4 regions of the Rhizobium sp. 42MFCr.1 genome follow, and region 1 is predicted to be linked to each of the others. Evidence: predicted binding sites of a transcription regulator. Region 1 holds the regulator's gene; each other region holds the start of a gene.
What was found. The regulator LexA, encoded in region 1, represses DNA repair genes until DNA is damaged. The targets are predictions, from matches to a motif close to TGTTCNNNNTGTGTTCNG.

Region 1 (4,399 bases):
GCTCGGCGAGCTGCTCGATCGGATAGCCGCGATGCAGCAGTACGCCGGCGTCACCGTCGATATAGGTGATTTTCGATTCACAGGACGCGGTCGAGGTGAAACCAGGATCGTACGTGAAGGAAGCCGTGTTCTTGTACAGGGCGCCGATATCGATGACGTCAGGACCGATGGTGCCGCTCTTGACGGCGAGATCGACTGATTTGTCACCGATTTTCAGTGTTGCGCTTTGTTCCGTCATTATGATCCTCCAAACTGGCGGTTGGCGCCATAAAAGCGCCATAGGGTTAAGCGTCGTCGATGATTGCTATATGATCGCGCGCCTAATGCCAAGTTACCGTGACGCCATTTTGTGCATCGCAGTATCAACTTTTGGGCACTTCTGCGATGACCCCTGCGCATAGCAGAAGCTGATGATTATCCTTAGCTTTTCCGGCTTCCGATTTTCCTTCAGATTTCAATCGATTATTCTTGCTTGGAAGCCCGTTAGCTTTCATTCTGGTTGTACGGGCGGCTGTTTTTGGGCGCAATGCATGCCGGGGTTGAGGCCATTGGAGGTGAGGGAAGCCACACCCGGCGCGGACGCGTTTGGGCGCGCGCCACAGCCTTCTTTTCTCGTGCCACGAGTTCCTGCGGAACCTCCGCTAACTTTCCGGACGCAATCCTTCGTGCCGTGGCCGACACGGATAAGGACTGCGTCGGATCGTTGTACCGTGTGGCTTCGTCTCGCCGTGGCAACGGAGATAGAGCATGGGCGGTTCTTCCTGGTTTCGTCCGTCTTCGCTGGGGCGGGCGCGATCCTCTGGTTCGTGCTTGGAAGTGCCCCGGCCGAGCTCCGGATGTCGTTTGCGGCGACGCTTGCCCTCGTCGCCGGTTTACGCGATCTGGTCAAGAAGGCCGCCGCACGAACATCCCTTGCTGCAGGTCGCCGCAGTAACGCCCGTCGTTTTCATCATATGCTTCTTTGGTGGCATCCTGCTGACCGCGATGATCGGCGGCTTCTCGACCGCGCTTTTCGCCGTCGAGCACTTCCACCGGCTCAACGCTTATGGTCTGCCGGCAAATCTCATGGCCATGCCGGTGGTCTCTTTCGTGGTGATGCCGATGGGCATGCTCGCTATGCTGCTGACACCTTTGGGCCTCGACGTCATTCCATGGAAAATTGCCGGTTTCGGGCTCGACATCGTGATCGCCATTGCCCAGATGGTCTCGACCTGGGCGGCAATATCGATATCGGCAGATTGCCGGGTTGGTATTTTCCTGTGGCGGTAGCAGGGTTCCTCTTACTTGCCCTTCTGCGCTCCAAGATCCGCTACCTCGGCGCTGGCATTGCGGCGCTGGCAACAGTGCTTGTTGTGGTTGCGCCGAGCGAACCGCCGCCCGACATGGTCATTGCCGAAGACGGCAATCTCGTCGCGATTGTGAGAGGACAAGTCCTTGCACCGAACCGGCCGCATCCGCCTGACTTCATTTTCGACCAATGGCGAATGGCGCTCGCCGCGGAGCGAGATCAACCACCGCAATTGTTGGAGGGTGTCAACGCTATCAGGCGGCGGGACATTCAAGGCAGATCGGAAAGGTTATCTGCCGTGGAATTGCGCAATGCCCGCGATGCGTTACGTCAGGCTGCGACGAGCGCTGAGAACCGATTTGTATGCCTGAAAGGCGTCTGGTGCACAGCCACGCACGATAGCGGCTACGTCGTGACGATCGTCGAAAATCCCGCTTACTTCGGCGCTGCCTGCGATACGGCCGATATCGTCGTGACACCCGCTCGCCTCCGCACGACGCGGTGCCGGTCGGGCGCACTTTTGTTCACCGGCGAAAACTTGCGTCGCTTTGGTGCCGCTGAGGTAAGGATCGACGATCAAGGTAGCCCCGTCGTCACGACGGCCTATACGAGGCTCGACCGCCCTTGGATCCGCCATCGGGCGTATAATTAGCGAAGCGGCACCTTTGACGGCGAGCCGCTTGCCTTCAATGATAGCGGCGAATGAGGCCGACAAGCTTGCCCTGGACCTTGACACGGTCAGGCCCGAAAATGCGCGTCTCGTAAGCCGGGTTTGCCGCCTCAAGTGCGATGGAGGCGCCTTTCCGGCGGAAGCGCTTGAGCGTCGCTTCCTCATCATCGACAAGCGCAACAACGATGTCGCCGGCATTGGCGGTGCTGCCGTTGCGGATGATTACCGTGTCGCCATCAAAGATGCCGGCCTCGATCATCGAGTCGCCCTTGACCTCAAGCGCATAGTGCTCGCCTGGGCCAAGCATGTCCGCCGGAACCGTGATGTCATGGGTATTGTTCTGAATTGCCGAAATCGGTACGCCGGCAGCAATCCGTCCCATGACCGGTACAGAGGCAGGACCGCCGTTGTCAGCCTGCGGCGCTGGCTTCGGCGCCACAACTGGCTGTGGTTTGCCGAGGCTGCCTTCGATAACGCTCGGCGAAAAACCGCGGCGGGGCTGCAGGCTCGGGTTATATGCCTCGGGCAGTTTGATGACTTCCAGAGCGCGGGCTCGATTCGGCAGTCGGCGAATGAAGCCCCGTTCCTCCAGCGCGGTAATCAGCCGGTGGATGCCTGACTTCGACGCGAGGTCCAAGGCATCCTTCATTTCATCAAAAGAAGGGGGGACACCGGACTCCTTCATTCGCTCGTGAATGAAGAGAAGAAGCTCCTGTTGCTTGCGCGTCAGCATCGAAGTTGAACCCCAGAGTCGTGAAACAAAGACAGAACAGACACTATATGTTCCATATGTGTTCCGCAAGTACCTAAATTTTCGTAAAACTTGCCTGCAACTTGCTGAGTTTTTGCGTCTCATTTGACCGAAAGCGTAGAAGGGGGTTGCATTGTCCTGTTGCCCGGCGCACATCTTCGCAAATTCCGGAGAAGTTGCCATGAGCGAAGCGCATCCGCTGGACCACATCGTGCTGCCGGTTCCAAATATCAGGCTCTCGCGCGAGCGTCTCGGAAAGCTGGGATTCACCGTCGCGCCCGACGCCCGGCACCCGTTTGGGACCGAGAATGCCTGCATATTCTTCGCCGACGAAACTTATCTGGAGCCTCTCGGGGTCGCCAATGCCGAACTGCATGAAGCTTCGGCGCAGAAAGGCAATGTCTTCACCGCGCGGGACCGTGCCTTTCGATTCCGATGTGGAGACGATGGGCTGTCTGCCGTGGTCTTTGCGACGGCGGATGCCGATCGCGACCATGCCCGGTTTCTGTCCGAAAAGATCAATGGCGGCGAGATGCTGCAGTTCGAGCGGCCGATGAAGATGCCCGATGGCTCGGAGGTGACGGCTGCATTTAAGCTCGCCTTTGCAGTTGACCTGCGCGCTCCAGATTTCTTTTTCTTCACATGCCAACGTGTCAACCCGCTGCCAGCCGACCGGAAAGCCCTGCAAGTGCATGCAAATGGGGTGGTTGGGATCGCAGAGATCGTGCTTGGGGCACCCGACCCCAAGGCGTTTGGACCATTCCTGCGCGCCGCCGCCCACAGCTTGGGAACGACCAATGAGGCCTTCGGTGTGAGTGTGACAACTCCGAATGCCAGAGTGAGTGTTCTCTCCCCGGATGGACTGGACGCCTACTTCGACATCCCTGCGCCTTCCGACGATCGCGGTCTGCGTGGTGTTGCCATCGTTTTCAAAGTAGGCGATCTCGCCGTGACAGAAGCGCAATTGGCTGCTAACGGGATGACCTATACGCGCAAGAACAATCGAATTCTGGTGAAGGCCGCGCCCGGACAGGGCGCTCTCTTCGCCTTCGAGGAGAAACGATGAGCCAGACAAATTCCGAAGTCGTGGTCGGCGAAGGCGCCGGCCGCGTCACCTTTTCGAATTCCGGCAAGCTGTCGCTGATTGCCGGGCCTTGTCAGATGGAGAGCCGCGAGCATGCCTTCATGGTCGCCGGTGTGCTGAAGGAACTCTGCGACAAGCTTGGTCTCGGCCTCGTCTACAAGTCCTCCTTTGACAAGGCGAACCGGACGTCGCTGTCAGCGCAGCGCGGTATCGGCCTCGAAACGGCGCTTGAAGTGTTCGCCGATCTCAAGAGGGAATACGGCTTTCCTGTCCTGACCGACATTCATACCGAAGAGCAGTGTGCCGAGGTGTCCACCGTCGTCGACATCCTGCAGATCCCAGCTTTCCTCAGCCGTCAGACCGACCTGCTCGTTGCCGCCGCCAAGACCGGCCGCGTCATCAACGTCAAGAAGGGGCAGTTCCTCGCGCCCTGGGACATGAAGAACGTTCTCAACAAGCTGAATTCGAGCGGAAATCCGAACATCTTGCTTTGCGAACGCGGTGCTTCCTTCGGCTACAATACGCTGGTCTCCGACATGCGATCGCTGCCTGTCATGGCGGCGATGGGCGCCCCCGTGGTCTTCGACGCCACGCATTCGGTCCAGC
Region 2 (4,399 bases), on a different contig from region 1:
TAGGCGGAGAATCCCAAACGCGGTCATTCAACGTGCTGAAACGCGGCGGAACGTTGATTTCGGCAGTGTCCAAGCCGGATCAGGCTCTCGCGGAACGACACGGTGTGACGGCGAGGTTCTTTCTGGTCGATGTTTCCACCGAAAGCCTCCGGCGCATCTCGACCCTCCTTGACGAAAACGCCCTCGAGGTAAACGTCGGCGCTAAAATTCCATTCGAGCAAGCGCGGGATGCCCATCTTATGCTTGAAGGGCAACTCCCTCGACCTAGAGGCAAGATCGTGCTCGTAGTCGATCCAACGTGAGAGCGCTTCTTATGACGGATACTTCCCGACTGCTTCACATCGCAGTGAAAGGCAACATCGCTTGGTGCAGTCCCGGGTCTGTTCTGCAAATGGATCGAACGAAACCAGGTCTTCGGGGGCCTGGGCGAATTTGGCCGTTTCGCCGCACGGTATCTCAAGGGCTACCTATCGTATGCTGGTCTATAGACGATATCGCCAGTGAGGTTATGGGGCTGACAAAACTTGGCCCCCTTCAAGTCTGGATATCTCAGTAATTCGGTGAGCGATACTTTGACCGCTGGGGCTGCGAGCGGACATCGCCCAGTGACGGCTTTGCGCCAACATCATGCCATGCTTTTGAAGCCGTCAAGCGAGTGACGCGCTCGCTCTCACAGGCGCGTCATGTCAGCCTGCCCATTCTAGAGCCGAGCGCCACCGGTTGCGTCGATCACTTGTCCCGTTGTCCAGCGCGCTTCATCAGAGGCCAGAAAGGCTATGATGTCGGCAACGTCATTGGGCTGCCCGATGCGCGAGAACACCGACAGAGCTTCCGCCTGGGCGCGCGCTTCCGGGATTGTGATCCAGGACGCGTTCATACCGGTCTGGTAGATGTGGCATTGCGGGCTTGGCCTGCAAAGCATACGGATCGCGAGGTTAGCTGAAGACGCCTGTGACCAGGTCTGAACGTCTCAGCGAATGTCTCCTTCGGGCCCGAAAGGAGAGATCACCGAGAGACGGCTGTGTAGCCATCCCTCCCGGATCCGATATTACGCACTGCCTGACTACGGCCTTCCGGTCGAGTTCGATACTCCGGTCGCAGGCGCCGCACACCAAGGTAATGATTGAGCCGCGATACTTCCGCAAGGTTCTCTCGTCGAGGAATTTTTTCTCATCGCAAGATCTCGTACGCACTTGAATTTCGACCCGCTACGGCATTGGATTCGTTCGCGGATCATTTTCATGCCACCCCTAGAAAGCCGAGCTGCCCCCATGGTGACCGCGATTAGCCCTATTGACTAGGCTGCCATACATGAACAAATGTAGAACATAATCGCTTCCAAAGCGAGATGGAACCCATGAATTGACGAAGGCTACAGATGGCGCATGCGAGCGCAAACCCCGTTATTTCCGAGCTTCGCGAGCGTATTTCTCATCTTGATGGCGCCCTATCGCGACGGAAATGCGCCCTGCCATTTGGTGTGCCGGAAATTGATAGCCATCTGCCTGGTGGGGGGCTGGCATTGGGAGCGATCCACGAGTTTGCGGGCGGTGGTGCGGGGGCCGTGGATGGGGCAGCCGCAGCCCTTTTTGCAGCCGGGGTCGCCGCTCGCACGAAAGGGAAAGTGATTTGGTGCCTTACCCGACCGGATCTCTTCTTTCCTGCGCTGGCGCAGGTCGGCCTTCACCCGAACCGGGTAATATTCGTCGAAGCGGATCGAGAGGAGGATGTTCTCGCGTCGATGGAGGAAGCCCTTTCCTACGGTGCACTAGGAGCCGTCGTTGCTGAATTGGTTCGACTGCCGATGACGGCGTCCCGACGGCTGCAACTGGCGGCGGAAAAGTCCGGCACACTGGGATTGATTATTCGGCGGTGGCGCCGACAGAGCGAGGCAACGGACTTCGGTCAGCCAACGGCCTCGGCCACGCGATGGAGGGTAAGCGTTATGCCATCGGAAGAGCTTCCTGTTCCTGGTGTGGGGAGGGCTCGCTGGATGCTGGAGTTGATGAGAGTGAAAGCTGGCGAGTGTGCCGAGTTCGAAGTCGAAGCTTGTGATTTGTCCGGTCGCATTGCGATCCCAGCGTCGGCTGGAACTTGGAGTACCGGAAGAAATCGATCCGCCCATGCCAGTTGAGTTTGCCAGGATCACTCATCTAATCCACCTTGCTGGTACACGCCGCATGACGCGCATGTTCGCCGAGCAGTGACGCCGGGTGCTCAACAAATCCTGTCCGATGAAACCGAAGACGACAAAGGAAATGTCATGTCTGGGATGAAGCAAGTGCGCGAGGAAATTAGTCCAGTCGATCAAGCTATAGAGTGGCACGATGGCGATCTGCGTGCCACGATTGCCACACTGATCGACGACTGCCGCTTCCTTCGAGACCAGCTCGATACCGCTCAGAAATGCATGAGCAGCGGTCTAACGCGGGGTTGGAAGCCAAGATCTGAGCGATGATCAACTGTGGGAACTGAGCGCAAAAAAGTGGCAGAGCCATGCTTGAGGACCTGCCAGTTGGTGCGCCCGGGAGGTACGGGAATCCAGCGCAGATTGAGGCACCATTGCTCGCTGGGCAACGACACAACGCTCTTTGATTTAGTGATGACTGATATAAAGAGTTGAGCAATCCCGCAAAAAGCCACATCAGAGTGGGCCCAGAGAAGTGTTTTCCAAATGGAAACTGCTGTCCTTCAGGGGAAAGGGTAACTCCCATGCGACGCTTTTGTTCCGGTGGACTTATATATTTTCACTCCCCTAGACAAACGAATCACTTGGCATTTTAGTGGGCGGAGATATGTCAAGGAGTTTCGCCATGGCCGTCGATCTTCCCGTGTTTATTAAGCCCCTGCAGGTCGAAATCGATGGCATGGGACGATATCGAAAAGCGGAGACCGTCGACCAACTGGCGGCCATGCTGCTCAGCGGCAAATGGCATCATCGCGGCGGCGAGAAATTTCACAGTGCGCTGATGCGATCGGTGGAGGCCTTGGAATTTTATACCGATGCCGATACAGCCAGGGCCGCGTTCGTCGATGCTGCCCACGAGGCAGGCATGCTCGTACTTCCCGACGACATCGCCGAGATGAAAAAGGCTGGCTAATGGTGAAGGCTCCTCGTGAACGGCCGTTGCTGGCCGACGACCAGCCAATCCGTTCCCGTCCACGAGAGCCGCGCGACCCCAGGCAGCCTCAGCTGCCATTCGACCCAATGCCCGACCGGATCGAGCCGTGCCTGGCGCTTTTGAAGCCGCGCCCGCCGGTCGGCGACGAATGGTTCTATGAAGTAAAGTGGGATGGGTATCGGATCGCGGTCCACCTCAACAAGGGTAACGTTCGCATCCTGACGCGTGGCGGACACGACTGGACGCATCGCTTCCCACACATTGACCAGGCGGCTAAGGCACTGGATGTGGGGAGCGCCATCATCGACGGGGAGGCGGTAGTCCTCGATCCCGAAGGTCGCCCTCACTTCGGAATGTTGCAGAACTCGCTCGGGGGACGAGGTGGCAAGCTTCCGTCCGGCCAGGCGATGATGATGGCTTTTGATCTGCTTTATTTCGATGGTCACGATATTCGCAGCTTGGAACTGACGGCGCGACGTTACTTTCTGGAGTCACTCTTGCGAAACGAGGATGGCGCTATCCGCCTGTCCGATACCATTGATGGTGATGGCCGTGAGATTTTTGCTGCTGCATGCCGGCATGGGCTCGAAGGGATAATCGCCAAGAACAAGGACAGCAGTTATCGATCTGGTCGCCTTGGCGATTGGGTCAAGATCAAATGCGTCCAGCGCGACAGCTTTATCGTGGTCGGATACGAGCCATCGCCTGTGGCGCGGGGAGGGATCGGCAGTCTGCTGCTGGCTGCTCGAAAGGGGGACGCGTGGATTTATGTTGGCAACGTTGGCACGGGTTTCAATGAAAATAGCGCGGCCGCGCTTCGGAAACTGCTGGACCGCATCGTCAGAAGGCGGCCGCCAGTCGTGTACGACGGCCGCCGGAAGGACATTGTCTGGGTGCAGCCGACCCTCATCGCCGAAGTTGAGTATCGAGCATGGACGCATGATGGAAAGCTTCGGCACGCCTCCTACAAGGGGCTGCGAGAGCACCAGGACAATGCGGCGGTGCTCGAAGTCGGCTGCGATTCATGACCTGGAAAGTAGACATGACCAGCACATGCGACTTTCTCATTGGCTGCAAGCTGGGCGACAATGCGCAAATGGCGGAGGGGTGCACCGCGTTCGAAGAACGACACCTGGAGAAGAACCCATCGCTCTCAAAGCGAATGAGATTGCCTCATTTCAGAGAGGCCGACAAAGCGCCGGAAGTGGTTCCGCACGCCGATGTCCGAGGGGCCGGGAGCTGGCAGGTTACGGCTGCAGGTGAAAGACGAGCCGCAT
Region 3 (4,399 bases), on a different contig from region 1:
TGCCGGGAACGCCGTTCGAGCGCAGCGCCGTCTGCCCGTCGCGCGGTCCGAGGGTAACATTTGCCACATCGCCGAGACGCACGTGGTTCTGCAGGATGACGTTGGAGAAATCCTCCGGCGTCTGCAAACTTGCCATCGCGCGGACAACGATCGTCTGCGTCGGGCTCTTTAGCGATCCGGCCGGCACGTCGAGAGCAGCGCTTGAAAGCACCTTCGTCAGATCGCCAACGGTCAGCCCGCGACTGGCCAGTTCGCTCTGGTTCACGTCGACGCGGAAGACCTTCTCCTGGTCGCCGTAGGTTTCGACATCGGCAACGCCATCGACCGAGGCAAGCCGGTCGATGACCTGGTTCTCGACGAGAAGCGTCAGATCGTCCATGTTCAGTTTCGACGACGTAACGGCAAGACGCATGATCGGCTGAGAGTCGGAATCCGCCTTGACGATCTGCGGCGCATCCGCCTCTTCGGGAAGACGGTCGGCAATACGGCCGATGGCATCTCGCACGTCGTTTGCCGCTACCGCGAGATCGACGGAGTCAGAGAATTCGAGCGTCACCCGGCTCTGGCCGAACTGAGAACTGGAGGAAATGGATTTGAGGCCGCTGACGCGTGCGGCAGCGCCCTCGATCACCTTCGTCAGTTCCTGGTCGATAGTCTGTGGCGAGGCACCGTCGAAAGTCGTGCGCACCGTCACCACGGGTCGGTCGACATCGGGCAGTTCGCGCACTTCGATCCCGGCATAGGCTGCAAGGCCGGCAACGATCATCAGGGCGTTGAAGACAAGCGCAAGGATCGGGCGCCTGACAAACAGCGCGGTGAAGGTCTGTTTGCCGGAAGCCGGCTTCTCCTGCATCTCGGTCACGGTCATTGCGTGACTGGCTCCGAATTCGACGCCACTTCGCCGGCCACCCGTACCGCGCCACCTTCACGGACACGCTGCAGCCCTTCGGTGACGATTGCATCGCCATCGTCCAGATCGGCCTTGACGAGAATATAGTCGGGATTGCGCTGCACGATGCTGACACGCACCTTGCCGGACTTGCGGTCGACGACCTGCCAGACGAACGCGCCTTGCGAATCCCACTGGACTGAGAGCGGATCGACCGCGGGATACTGGTCGCCGCCAAACCGCATCCCGACATTGAACGACATGCCGGCGCGCAGTTCGTCCGATGCGTTGTCGATCCGGGCCCGCACGCGCATTGTCCGGCTGGCGGCGTCAATGCGGTTGTCGATTGCCTCGACCGCGCCCGAGAATACCCGACCTGGCCGTGCCACCGACGTTGCCTCCACGGGCTGGCCGACCGTGATCGTGTTGGCGAAGCGTTCCGGCACCCAGTAGTCGACCAGGATTTCGGTCCGGTCGTCGAGGGTCGCGACCGGTGTCGTCGTCGAAACGTTGTCGCCGACGTTGACCGGGATGATGCCGACAATGCCATCGATCGGCGCGACAATGCTGCGACGCTCGAGATTGAGTTCGGCGGCCTGCAGTTGAAGGCGTGCGCCTTGCTCGGCGATTTCGGCATCGAAGACATCCATGCGCGACACGCTGGATTTGATGTTGTGGTAGAGGCTGGATTTCTCGACGGCGCTTTTCAGCGCCACATCGGCCTGACCGCGAGCGATGACCTGCTCTTCGCTGTCTAGCTTTGCAAGCACCTGCCCCTTAGTGATCCTGTCGCCCGACTTGATCAGGATCTCGCGAATTGTCCCGCTTGCCTGCGGCATCACCACCACGGAGCGGATGGCGTCGCCCGTGCCGATGGCACTCAGCCGATCATTGACGACACCACGAACGACGGCCTGCGTGGCGACCAGAACGGGCGCGTTTGCTCCGCCGCTGCGACGTCTCGATTGCCCTTCCTCGCTCCCCACCGGCTTCGGTACAGCCTCACCGGGCGCCAGCTTTGAAACCTCTGAAAAGCCGGCCTTCCGTAGCGTCTCGCCAGCCCCTGGCACGAAGAAAACCCATCCAGCAAAGCCGGCCGCAATCACGACAAGGCAAACTATAAACTGCTTCCAAAATGGCATTCACGTCTCCAGAGGGACTCGAGGCTAGTCCAGGGTCTATCGAAAGAGGCGTTCGCAGGACAAATTGCCGCGCGTCTGCGACAATATTGTCTCTTTGCCGATCACCAGCAAGCGAATTGGTCCGGCATTACTGAATTGTAATTCAAGACTGAGTTACTGTCAGGCAACTCTCGACCGCCGCCTGCCGTGTTGTAGAATTTCATCGTCAACGTCAAATGACGGTTTTGTTTTCTGAGTTTTATTGACGATGTTTGCGCGCGACCGAGCCCGCCCTTACAGCGCACTGGGCAATTCCCGGGCAGGCCTGCTCGAATGCACTGCATAAGCTGAGGACAGCGGGTGCGGGGCGGAATGAAAGCAGAACATCTTTTCTGGTCTTTCGATCCCGAATCACTACATTACGCGCCATGAGCAATAGTTTCGACGATATCCCCTTCTTCGATGAAGAGCCGGGCGAGCCGCCGCGCAAGCAGCCGACCCCTGCCGCTCCAGCCGCCGGAGGGCTCGCCGCCCGTGCCATGGCAGCTCGCGATGGCGGCAGGCGCCCCGATTATCTTTCCGGCCTGAACCCTGAACAGACCGAAGCCGTCGAGACACTGGAAGGCCCCGTACTCGTGCTCGCCGGTGCGGGCACCGGCAAGACGCGCGTGTTGACGACGCGCATCGCCCATATCCTGAACACTGGACGCGCTTTCCCCTCGCAGATCCTTGCCGTGACCTTCACCAACAAGGCCGCCCGCGAGATGAAGGAACGTATTGCCGTGCTCGTCGGCGGCGCCGTCGAGGGCATGCCCTGGCTCGGCACCTTTCACTCGATCGGCGTCAAGCTTCTGCGCCGCCATGCCGAACTCGTAAACCTGCGCTCCGACTTCACGATCCTCGACACCGATGATGTCGTCCGGCTGATCAAGCAGCTGATCCAGGCGGAAGGCCTCGATGACAAGCGCTGGCCTGCCAAGCAGTTCGCCGGAATGATCGATGGCTGGAAGAACAAGGGCCTCGGCCCTGGCGACATTCCCGAGGGCGACGCCCGCGCCTTTGCCAACGGCAAGGGCCGCGAACTCTACTTTGCCTATCAGCAACGGCTCTCGACGCTGAACGCCTGCGATTTCGGCGATCTCCTGATGCACCCGATCGCGATCTTCCGGAAAAACCCGGATCTTCTCAAGGAGTATCACGGCCGCTTCCGCTACATCCTTGTCGACGAGTATCAGGACACCAACACAGCCCAGTACATGTGGTTGCGGCTGCTTGCCCAGCGCCCGAAGGGCGAGCCGCAGAACGTCTGCTGCGTCGGCGACGACGACCAGTCGATCTATGGCTGGCGCGGTGCCGAGGTGGACAACATCCTCCGCTTCGAGAAGGACTTCCCGGGCGCCAAGGTCATCAAGCTGGAGCGCAACTATCGTTCGACGGCGCATATCCTTGGCGCCGCCGGCCACCTGATCGCTCACAATGAAGGCCGCCTCGGCAAGACGCTTTTCACCGACCGCAGCGACCCCGATGACATCAAGGTCCAGGTGCACGCATCCTGGGATTCAGAGGTGGAAGCCAGGGAAATCGGCGAGGAGATCGAGCAACTTCAACGCGGCGGCGCCAATGGAAAGCGGCATTTGCTCAACGACATGGCGATCCTCGTGCGCGCCTCATTCCAGATGCGCGAGTTCGAAGACCGCTTCGTGACGCTCGGCCTCAACTACCGAGTCATCGGCGGCCCGCGCTTCTACGAGCGCCTCGAAATCCGCGATGCCATGGCCTACTTCCGCCTCGTCGCCCAGCCTGCCGACGACCTCGCCTTCGAGCGCATCATCAACACCCCGAAGCGCGGTCTTGGCGATACGACGGTGCGCGCCCTCCACGATTATGCCCGCGCCCGCGACATTCCGATGCTGGCCGCAGCCGCCGACATGATCGAAACCGACGAGCTGAAGCCGAAGGCGCGCAAAGCTCTCTTCGACGTCGTCCAATCATTCCGCCGCTGGCAGGAAATGCTGGAAAACACCCAGCACACTGAGCTTGCCGAGCAGATCCTTGAAGAGTCGGGTTACACCGACATGTGGAAGAACGATAAGTCGGCGGACGCGCCGACCCGCCTCGAAAACCTGAAGGAACTCATTCGCTCGATGGAGAGCTTCGAGTCGATGCGTGGTTTCCTCGAGCACGTCGCGCTTGTCATGGACGCCGAGCAGAACGAAAACCTCGACGCCGTCTCGATCATGACGTTGCATTCCGCCAAGGGCCTGGAGTTCGATACCGTCTTCCTGCCGGGCTGGGAGGAAGGCCTGTTCCCGCACCAACGTTCACTGGACGAAAGCGGCCGCGCCGGCCTCGAGGAAGAACGCCGCCTTGCCTATGTCGGCATCACCCG
Region 4 (4,399 bases), on a different contig from region 1:
CTACGTCATTGAGGAAGCGCAGGCGGTCGCGGATCTCCTTGAGAATGCGAACGGCAATCTCGTTCTGCTTGGCGCTCAGCGACTGCGGCAGGACCTCGAACCAGTCTCGGGCGACGCGGATCGACATGTCGGTCACCTGGCCGATATGCAGCGTATTGATCTTGACGGCAAGCGCCTCCGGCTTCAGGCGGAAACCGCCACAAGACGGGCAGGGGGCTGCCGACATATAGCGCTCGATTTCCTCTCGCGCCCAGGCGGAATCCGTCTCCTTCCAGCGACGCTCGAGATTGGTGATGATGCCCTCGAAATTCTTGTGCGTGGTATAGGACCGCGCGCCATCGGCATAGTGGAACTCGATCTTTTCGTCGGTACCATTCAGGATGACATCCTTCGCGTGGTCCGAAAGATCGTTCCAACGGGCGCCGAGCTTGAAGCCATAGTGCTTACCGAGAGCTTCGAGCGTCTGATTGTAATAGGGAGAGGTCGACTTCGCCCACGGCGCAATGGCGCCATCGCGCAGCGTGCGCTCGGGCTCCGGCACGATCAGGTTGGCGTCGATCTTCTGCTGCGCTCCGAGACCGTCGCAGGTCGGGCAGGCGCCGGCTGGATTGTTGAAGGAAAAAAGCCGCGGCTCGATCTCGGGAATGGTGAAGCCCGATACCGGGCAGGCGAACTTCTCGGAGAAGAGAACGCGTTCATGCGTTTCGTTAAGCGACTTGTTGGCGGAGCCGCCGGCGGCAGTTTCTTCCGGCGGCAGCGGCTTGTCGGCGAATTCCGCAACGGCGAGGCCATCGGCGAGCTTGAGCGAGGTCTCGAAGCTGTCGGCAAGGCGCGACGCCGTATCCGGCCGCACCACAATACGGTCGACCACGACGTCGATATCGTGCTTGTACTTCTTGTCCAGGGCTGGCACGTCGGCGATCTCGTAGAATTGGCCGTCGACCTTGACGCGCTGGAAACCCTTTTTCATCAGGTCTGCCAGTTCCTTCTTGTACTCCCCCTTACGCCCGCGCACGAGCGGGGCGAGAATATAGAGACGCGTGCCTTCTCCGAATTCCAGCACGCGATCGACCATCTGGCTGACCGTCTGGCTCTCGATCGGCAGCCCGGTCGCGGGCGAATAGGGTACGCCGACGCGGGCAAAGAGCAGGCGCATGTAGTCATAGATCTCAGTCACCGTACCGACCGTCGAGCGTGGGTTGCGCGAGGTCGTCTTTTGCTCGATCGAAATCGCTGGCGACAGGCCGTCGATCTGATCGACGTCAGGCTTCTGCATCATTTCAAGGAACTGGCGCGCATAGGCCGAAAGGCTTTCGACATAGCGTCGCTGTCCTTCGGCATAGATCGTGTCAAAGGCAAGAGACGACTTGCCGGATCCCGAAAGGCCGGTCATGACGATGAGTTTGTTTCGCGGCAGATCGAGATCGATGCCCTTCAAATTGTGCTCGCGCGCGCCGCGGATGGAAATCGTCTTCAGTTCGCTCATCGTCTTCTGCTTCTGTGCTGGAACAAGCCCCTTATTTAGTGATGCCGGCTGGCGAGTCGAGGCTGAATGTCCGTCTGCTGCAAGGTTTTCGATTCGGTTGACAGGATCATAGGGATAAACTAGAACAAATAAAGAACAAAATTCCTTGTGGATGAACCGGCGATGGACACCCATCGCCGGCGCTCTATGGTTTAAGGTGCACCGATTGTTTCAAGCGCCGCCGGGCAGGGCGGCAGGTAAGGTGAAAGTATGGCTGGCAGCGTAAACAAGGTAATTCTGATCGGGAACGTGGGCGCTGACCCCGAAATCCGGCGGACCCAGGATGGCCGGCCGATCGCCAACCTTCGCATCGCGACGTCCGAGACCTGGCGTGATCGCACCTCCGGCGAACGCCGCGAAAAGACGGAATGGCATACGGTCGTAGTCTTCAACGAAGGCCTCTGCAAGGTCGTCGAGCAGTATGTGAAGAAGGGCGCCAAGCTCTACATCGAAGGCGCGCTGCAGACGCGTAAGTGGCAAGACCAGAACGGCCAGGACCGCTATTCGACGGAAGTCGTTCTGCAGGGCTTCGGCTCGACGCTGACGATGCTGGACGGTCGCGGCGAGGGTGGCGGCGCAAGCTCCGGCTTCGGCGGTGGTCGCGGCAGTAATGCCGGCGGCAACGATTTCGGTGGCGGCGGTGGCTACGGCGACGATTACGGCGCGCCGTCGCAATCATCTGGCCGCAGCAGCGGTGGCGGCGGCGGTGGAAACTTCTCGCGCGATCTCGACGACGATATCCCGTTCTGATCGCAGAGTATTCGTGGCATAAGTTGGACGGCGCGCCGCAAGGTGCGCCGTCTGCTTTTCAATCTCCGGGATTGGACGTCCCCCGAGCTTGCCGCGATGGAAGCCGTGCAGGTAACCTGCTTTTTGACCTAGCCGGCTGGCGTCGTGATGAGGGTAGATCTCAAACCGTCGACGACGAACTGCGTGGCAAGCGCCGCCAGGATGACACCGAGAAGGCGTGTCAGAATTGCGCGCCCCGTTACGCCGAGGAAGCGATCAAGTCTTTCGGCGATGAGCAGCGAGAGAAACAGCAGCAGCAGGCTCAATGCGATGACAATGATCAATTGCGCCCGCTCGAGCGAAGCCTGCATCGATCCGGCAATTAGGATCGTCGCCGAAATGGCACCGGGACCGGCGATCAGAGGGATCGCCAACGGAAAGACCGAGATATTATGGATATGATCGACGGTGATTGCGGCTGTGCTCGTCTTCTCCTTACGGTCCTGCCGCTTCTCGAATACCATTTCAAAGGCGATCCAGAACAACAGAAGACCACCGGCAATGCGGAAGGCGCCGATCGAGATTCCGAGCACCCCGAGCACGCTGGCCCCGAACAGGGCGAAAGCGGCAAGAATGACAAAGGCGATGATCGAGCCGCGCAGTGCCACCTGTTTTCGCTGGCTGCGGCTCATGCCGGTCGTGAGCCCGAGAAAGAGTGGAGCAAGACCAGGCGGGTCGATCGTTACAAGCAGCGTCGTGAAGGCGTTGATCAGTTGGTCGACGCTTGCCATTGTCTCTCCGTGAGCCCATATAAACACTTGGTTTTTGCGCGATTGTGATGCGGAGAGACCATTTTGGCAAATGGTGTTATTAGGGCGGTGCAAATAACCGTCCCAGAGGCTCCCATTGCCCTCATAAGACCGCAAAAGTCTGTTCAAAACGCGTGCCAAAATTAGCGTAGGAACAGGCTTTCCGCTATAAATCTTCAAGTGATTCTAGAAGAGATCGTGATCTGTTTTGACTGAGCAAACACCCCCCGGCGGCGGGAAGCTCCCGCCAGGCATCGAGCCCATCTCCATCATGGAGGAAATGCAGCGGTCGTATCTCGATTACGCCATGAGCGTTATCGTTAGCCGCGCCCTGCCTGATGTCCGCGACGGCCTGAAGCCCGTGCACCGGCGCATCCTTTACGGCATGTCCGAACTCGGCATCGACTGGAACAAGAAATACGTCAAATGCGCCCGCGTTACCGGGGATGTGATGGGTAAATACCATCCGCACGGCAACGCAGCGATCTACGACGCGCTAGCGCGTATGGCGCAGGACTGGTCGCTCCGCCTTCCGCTGATCGACGGCCAGGGCAACTTCGGCTCCGTCGACGGCGATCCGCCGGCGGCCGAACGCTACACAGAGTGCCGCCTGCAGAAGGCCGCGCATTCGCTGCTCGACGATCTCGACAAGGAAACGGTCGACTTCCGCGATAACTATGACGGCACGCTGTCCGAGCCCGTCGTTGTTCCCGCAAAGTTCCCGAACCTCCTAGTGAACGGGGCAGGCGGCATCGCCGTGGGTATGGCGACGAATATTCCGCCGCACAATCTGTCCGAAGTCATCGACGGCTGCATTGCGCTGATCGACAACCCGGCGATCGAACTGCCTGACATCATGCAGATTATTCCGGGTCCGGACTTCCCGACCGGCGCCAAGATCCTTGGTCGCGCCGGCATTCGCTCGGCCTACGAGACCGGTCGCGGCTCGGTGATCATGCGCGGCGTTGCCACCATCGAGCCGATGCGTGGCGATCGCGAGCAGATCATCATCACCGAGATCCCGTATCAGGTGAACAAGTCGACGATGATCGAGAAGATGGCCGAACTGGTGCGCGACAAGCGTATCGAAGGGATCTCCGACCTACGCGATGAATCCGACCGTCAGGGCTATCGCGTCGTCGTCGAGTTGAAGCGCGATGCGAATGCCGATGTCATCCTGAACCAGCTCTACCGCTACACGCCGCTGCAAACCTCCTTTGGCTGCAACATGGTGGCGCTGAACGGCGGCAAGCCGGAACAGCTGACGCTACTCGATATGCTGCGCGCCTTCGTCTCCTTCCGAGAGGAAGTCGTTAGCCGGAGAACGAAATTTCTT

Region 2: C934_RS0108495 (ImuA family protein) is a predicted target of LexA. The motif match lies at 1,312-1,329, and genes of this name have one in related genera.
Region 3: C934_RS0119750 (ATP-dependent helicase) is a predicted target of LexA. The motif match lies at 2,379-2,396, and genes of this name have one in related genera.
Region 4: uvrA (excinuclease ABC subunit UvrA) is a predicted target of LexA. The motif match lies at 1,607-1,624, and genes of this name have one in related genera.

What each region holds. Positions count from the first base shown of each region.
Region 1 covers NZ_KB897844.1:48,901-53,299, reverse strand. The annotation lists gene gltA (citrate synthase) at 1-238, opposite strand, end outside; gene C934_RS33290 (ComEC/Rec2 family competence protein) at 913-1,269, shown strand; gene C934_RS33285 (hypothetical protein) at 1,260-1,940, shown strand; gene lexA (transcriptional repressor LexA) at 1,975-2,691, opposite strand; gene C934_RS0122295 (VOC family protein) at 2,891-3,775, shown strand; gene kdsA (3-deoxy-8-phosphooctulonate synthase) at 3,772-4,399, shown strand, end outside.
Region 2 covers NZ_KB897823.1:48,633-53,031, forward strand. The annotation lists gene C934_RS0108485 (NADP-dependent oxidoreductase) at 1-302, shown strand, start outside; partial or broken gene C934_RS0108490 (SDR family oxidoreductase) at 701-892, opposite strand; gene C934_RS0108495 (ImuA family protein) at 1,379-2,134, shown strand; gene C934_RS0108505 (DUF982 domain-containing protein) at 2,814-3,101, shown strand; gene ligD (non-homologous end-joining DNA ligase) at 3,101-4,150, shown strand.
Region 3 covers NZ_KB897838.1:74,825-79,223, reverse strand. The annotation lists gene C934_RS0119760 (efflux RND transporter permease subunit) at 1-868, opposite strand, end outside; gene C934_RS0119755 (efflux RND transporter periplasmic adaptor subunit) at 865-2,031, opposite strand; gene C934_RS0119750 (ATP-dependent helicase) at 2,439-4,399, shown strand, end outside.
Region 4 covers NZ_KB897818.1:400,139-404,537, forward strand. The annotation lists gene uvrA (excinuclease ABC subunit UvrA) at 1-1,486, opposite strand, end outside; gene C934_RS0102005 (single-stranded DNA-binding protein) at 1,736-2,275, shown strand; gene C934_RS0102010 (MarC family protein) at 2,404-3,045, opposite strand; gene gyrA (DNA gyrase subunit A) at 3,272-4,399, shown strand, end outside.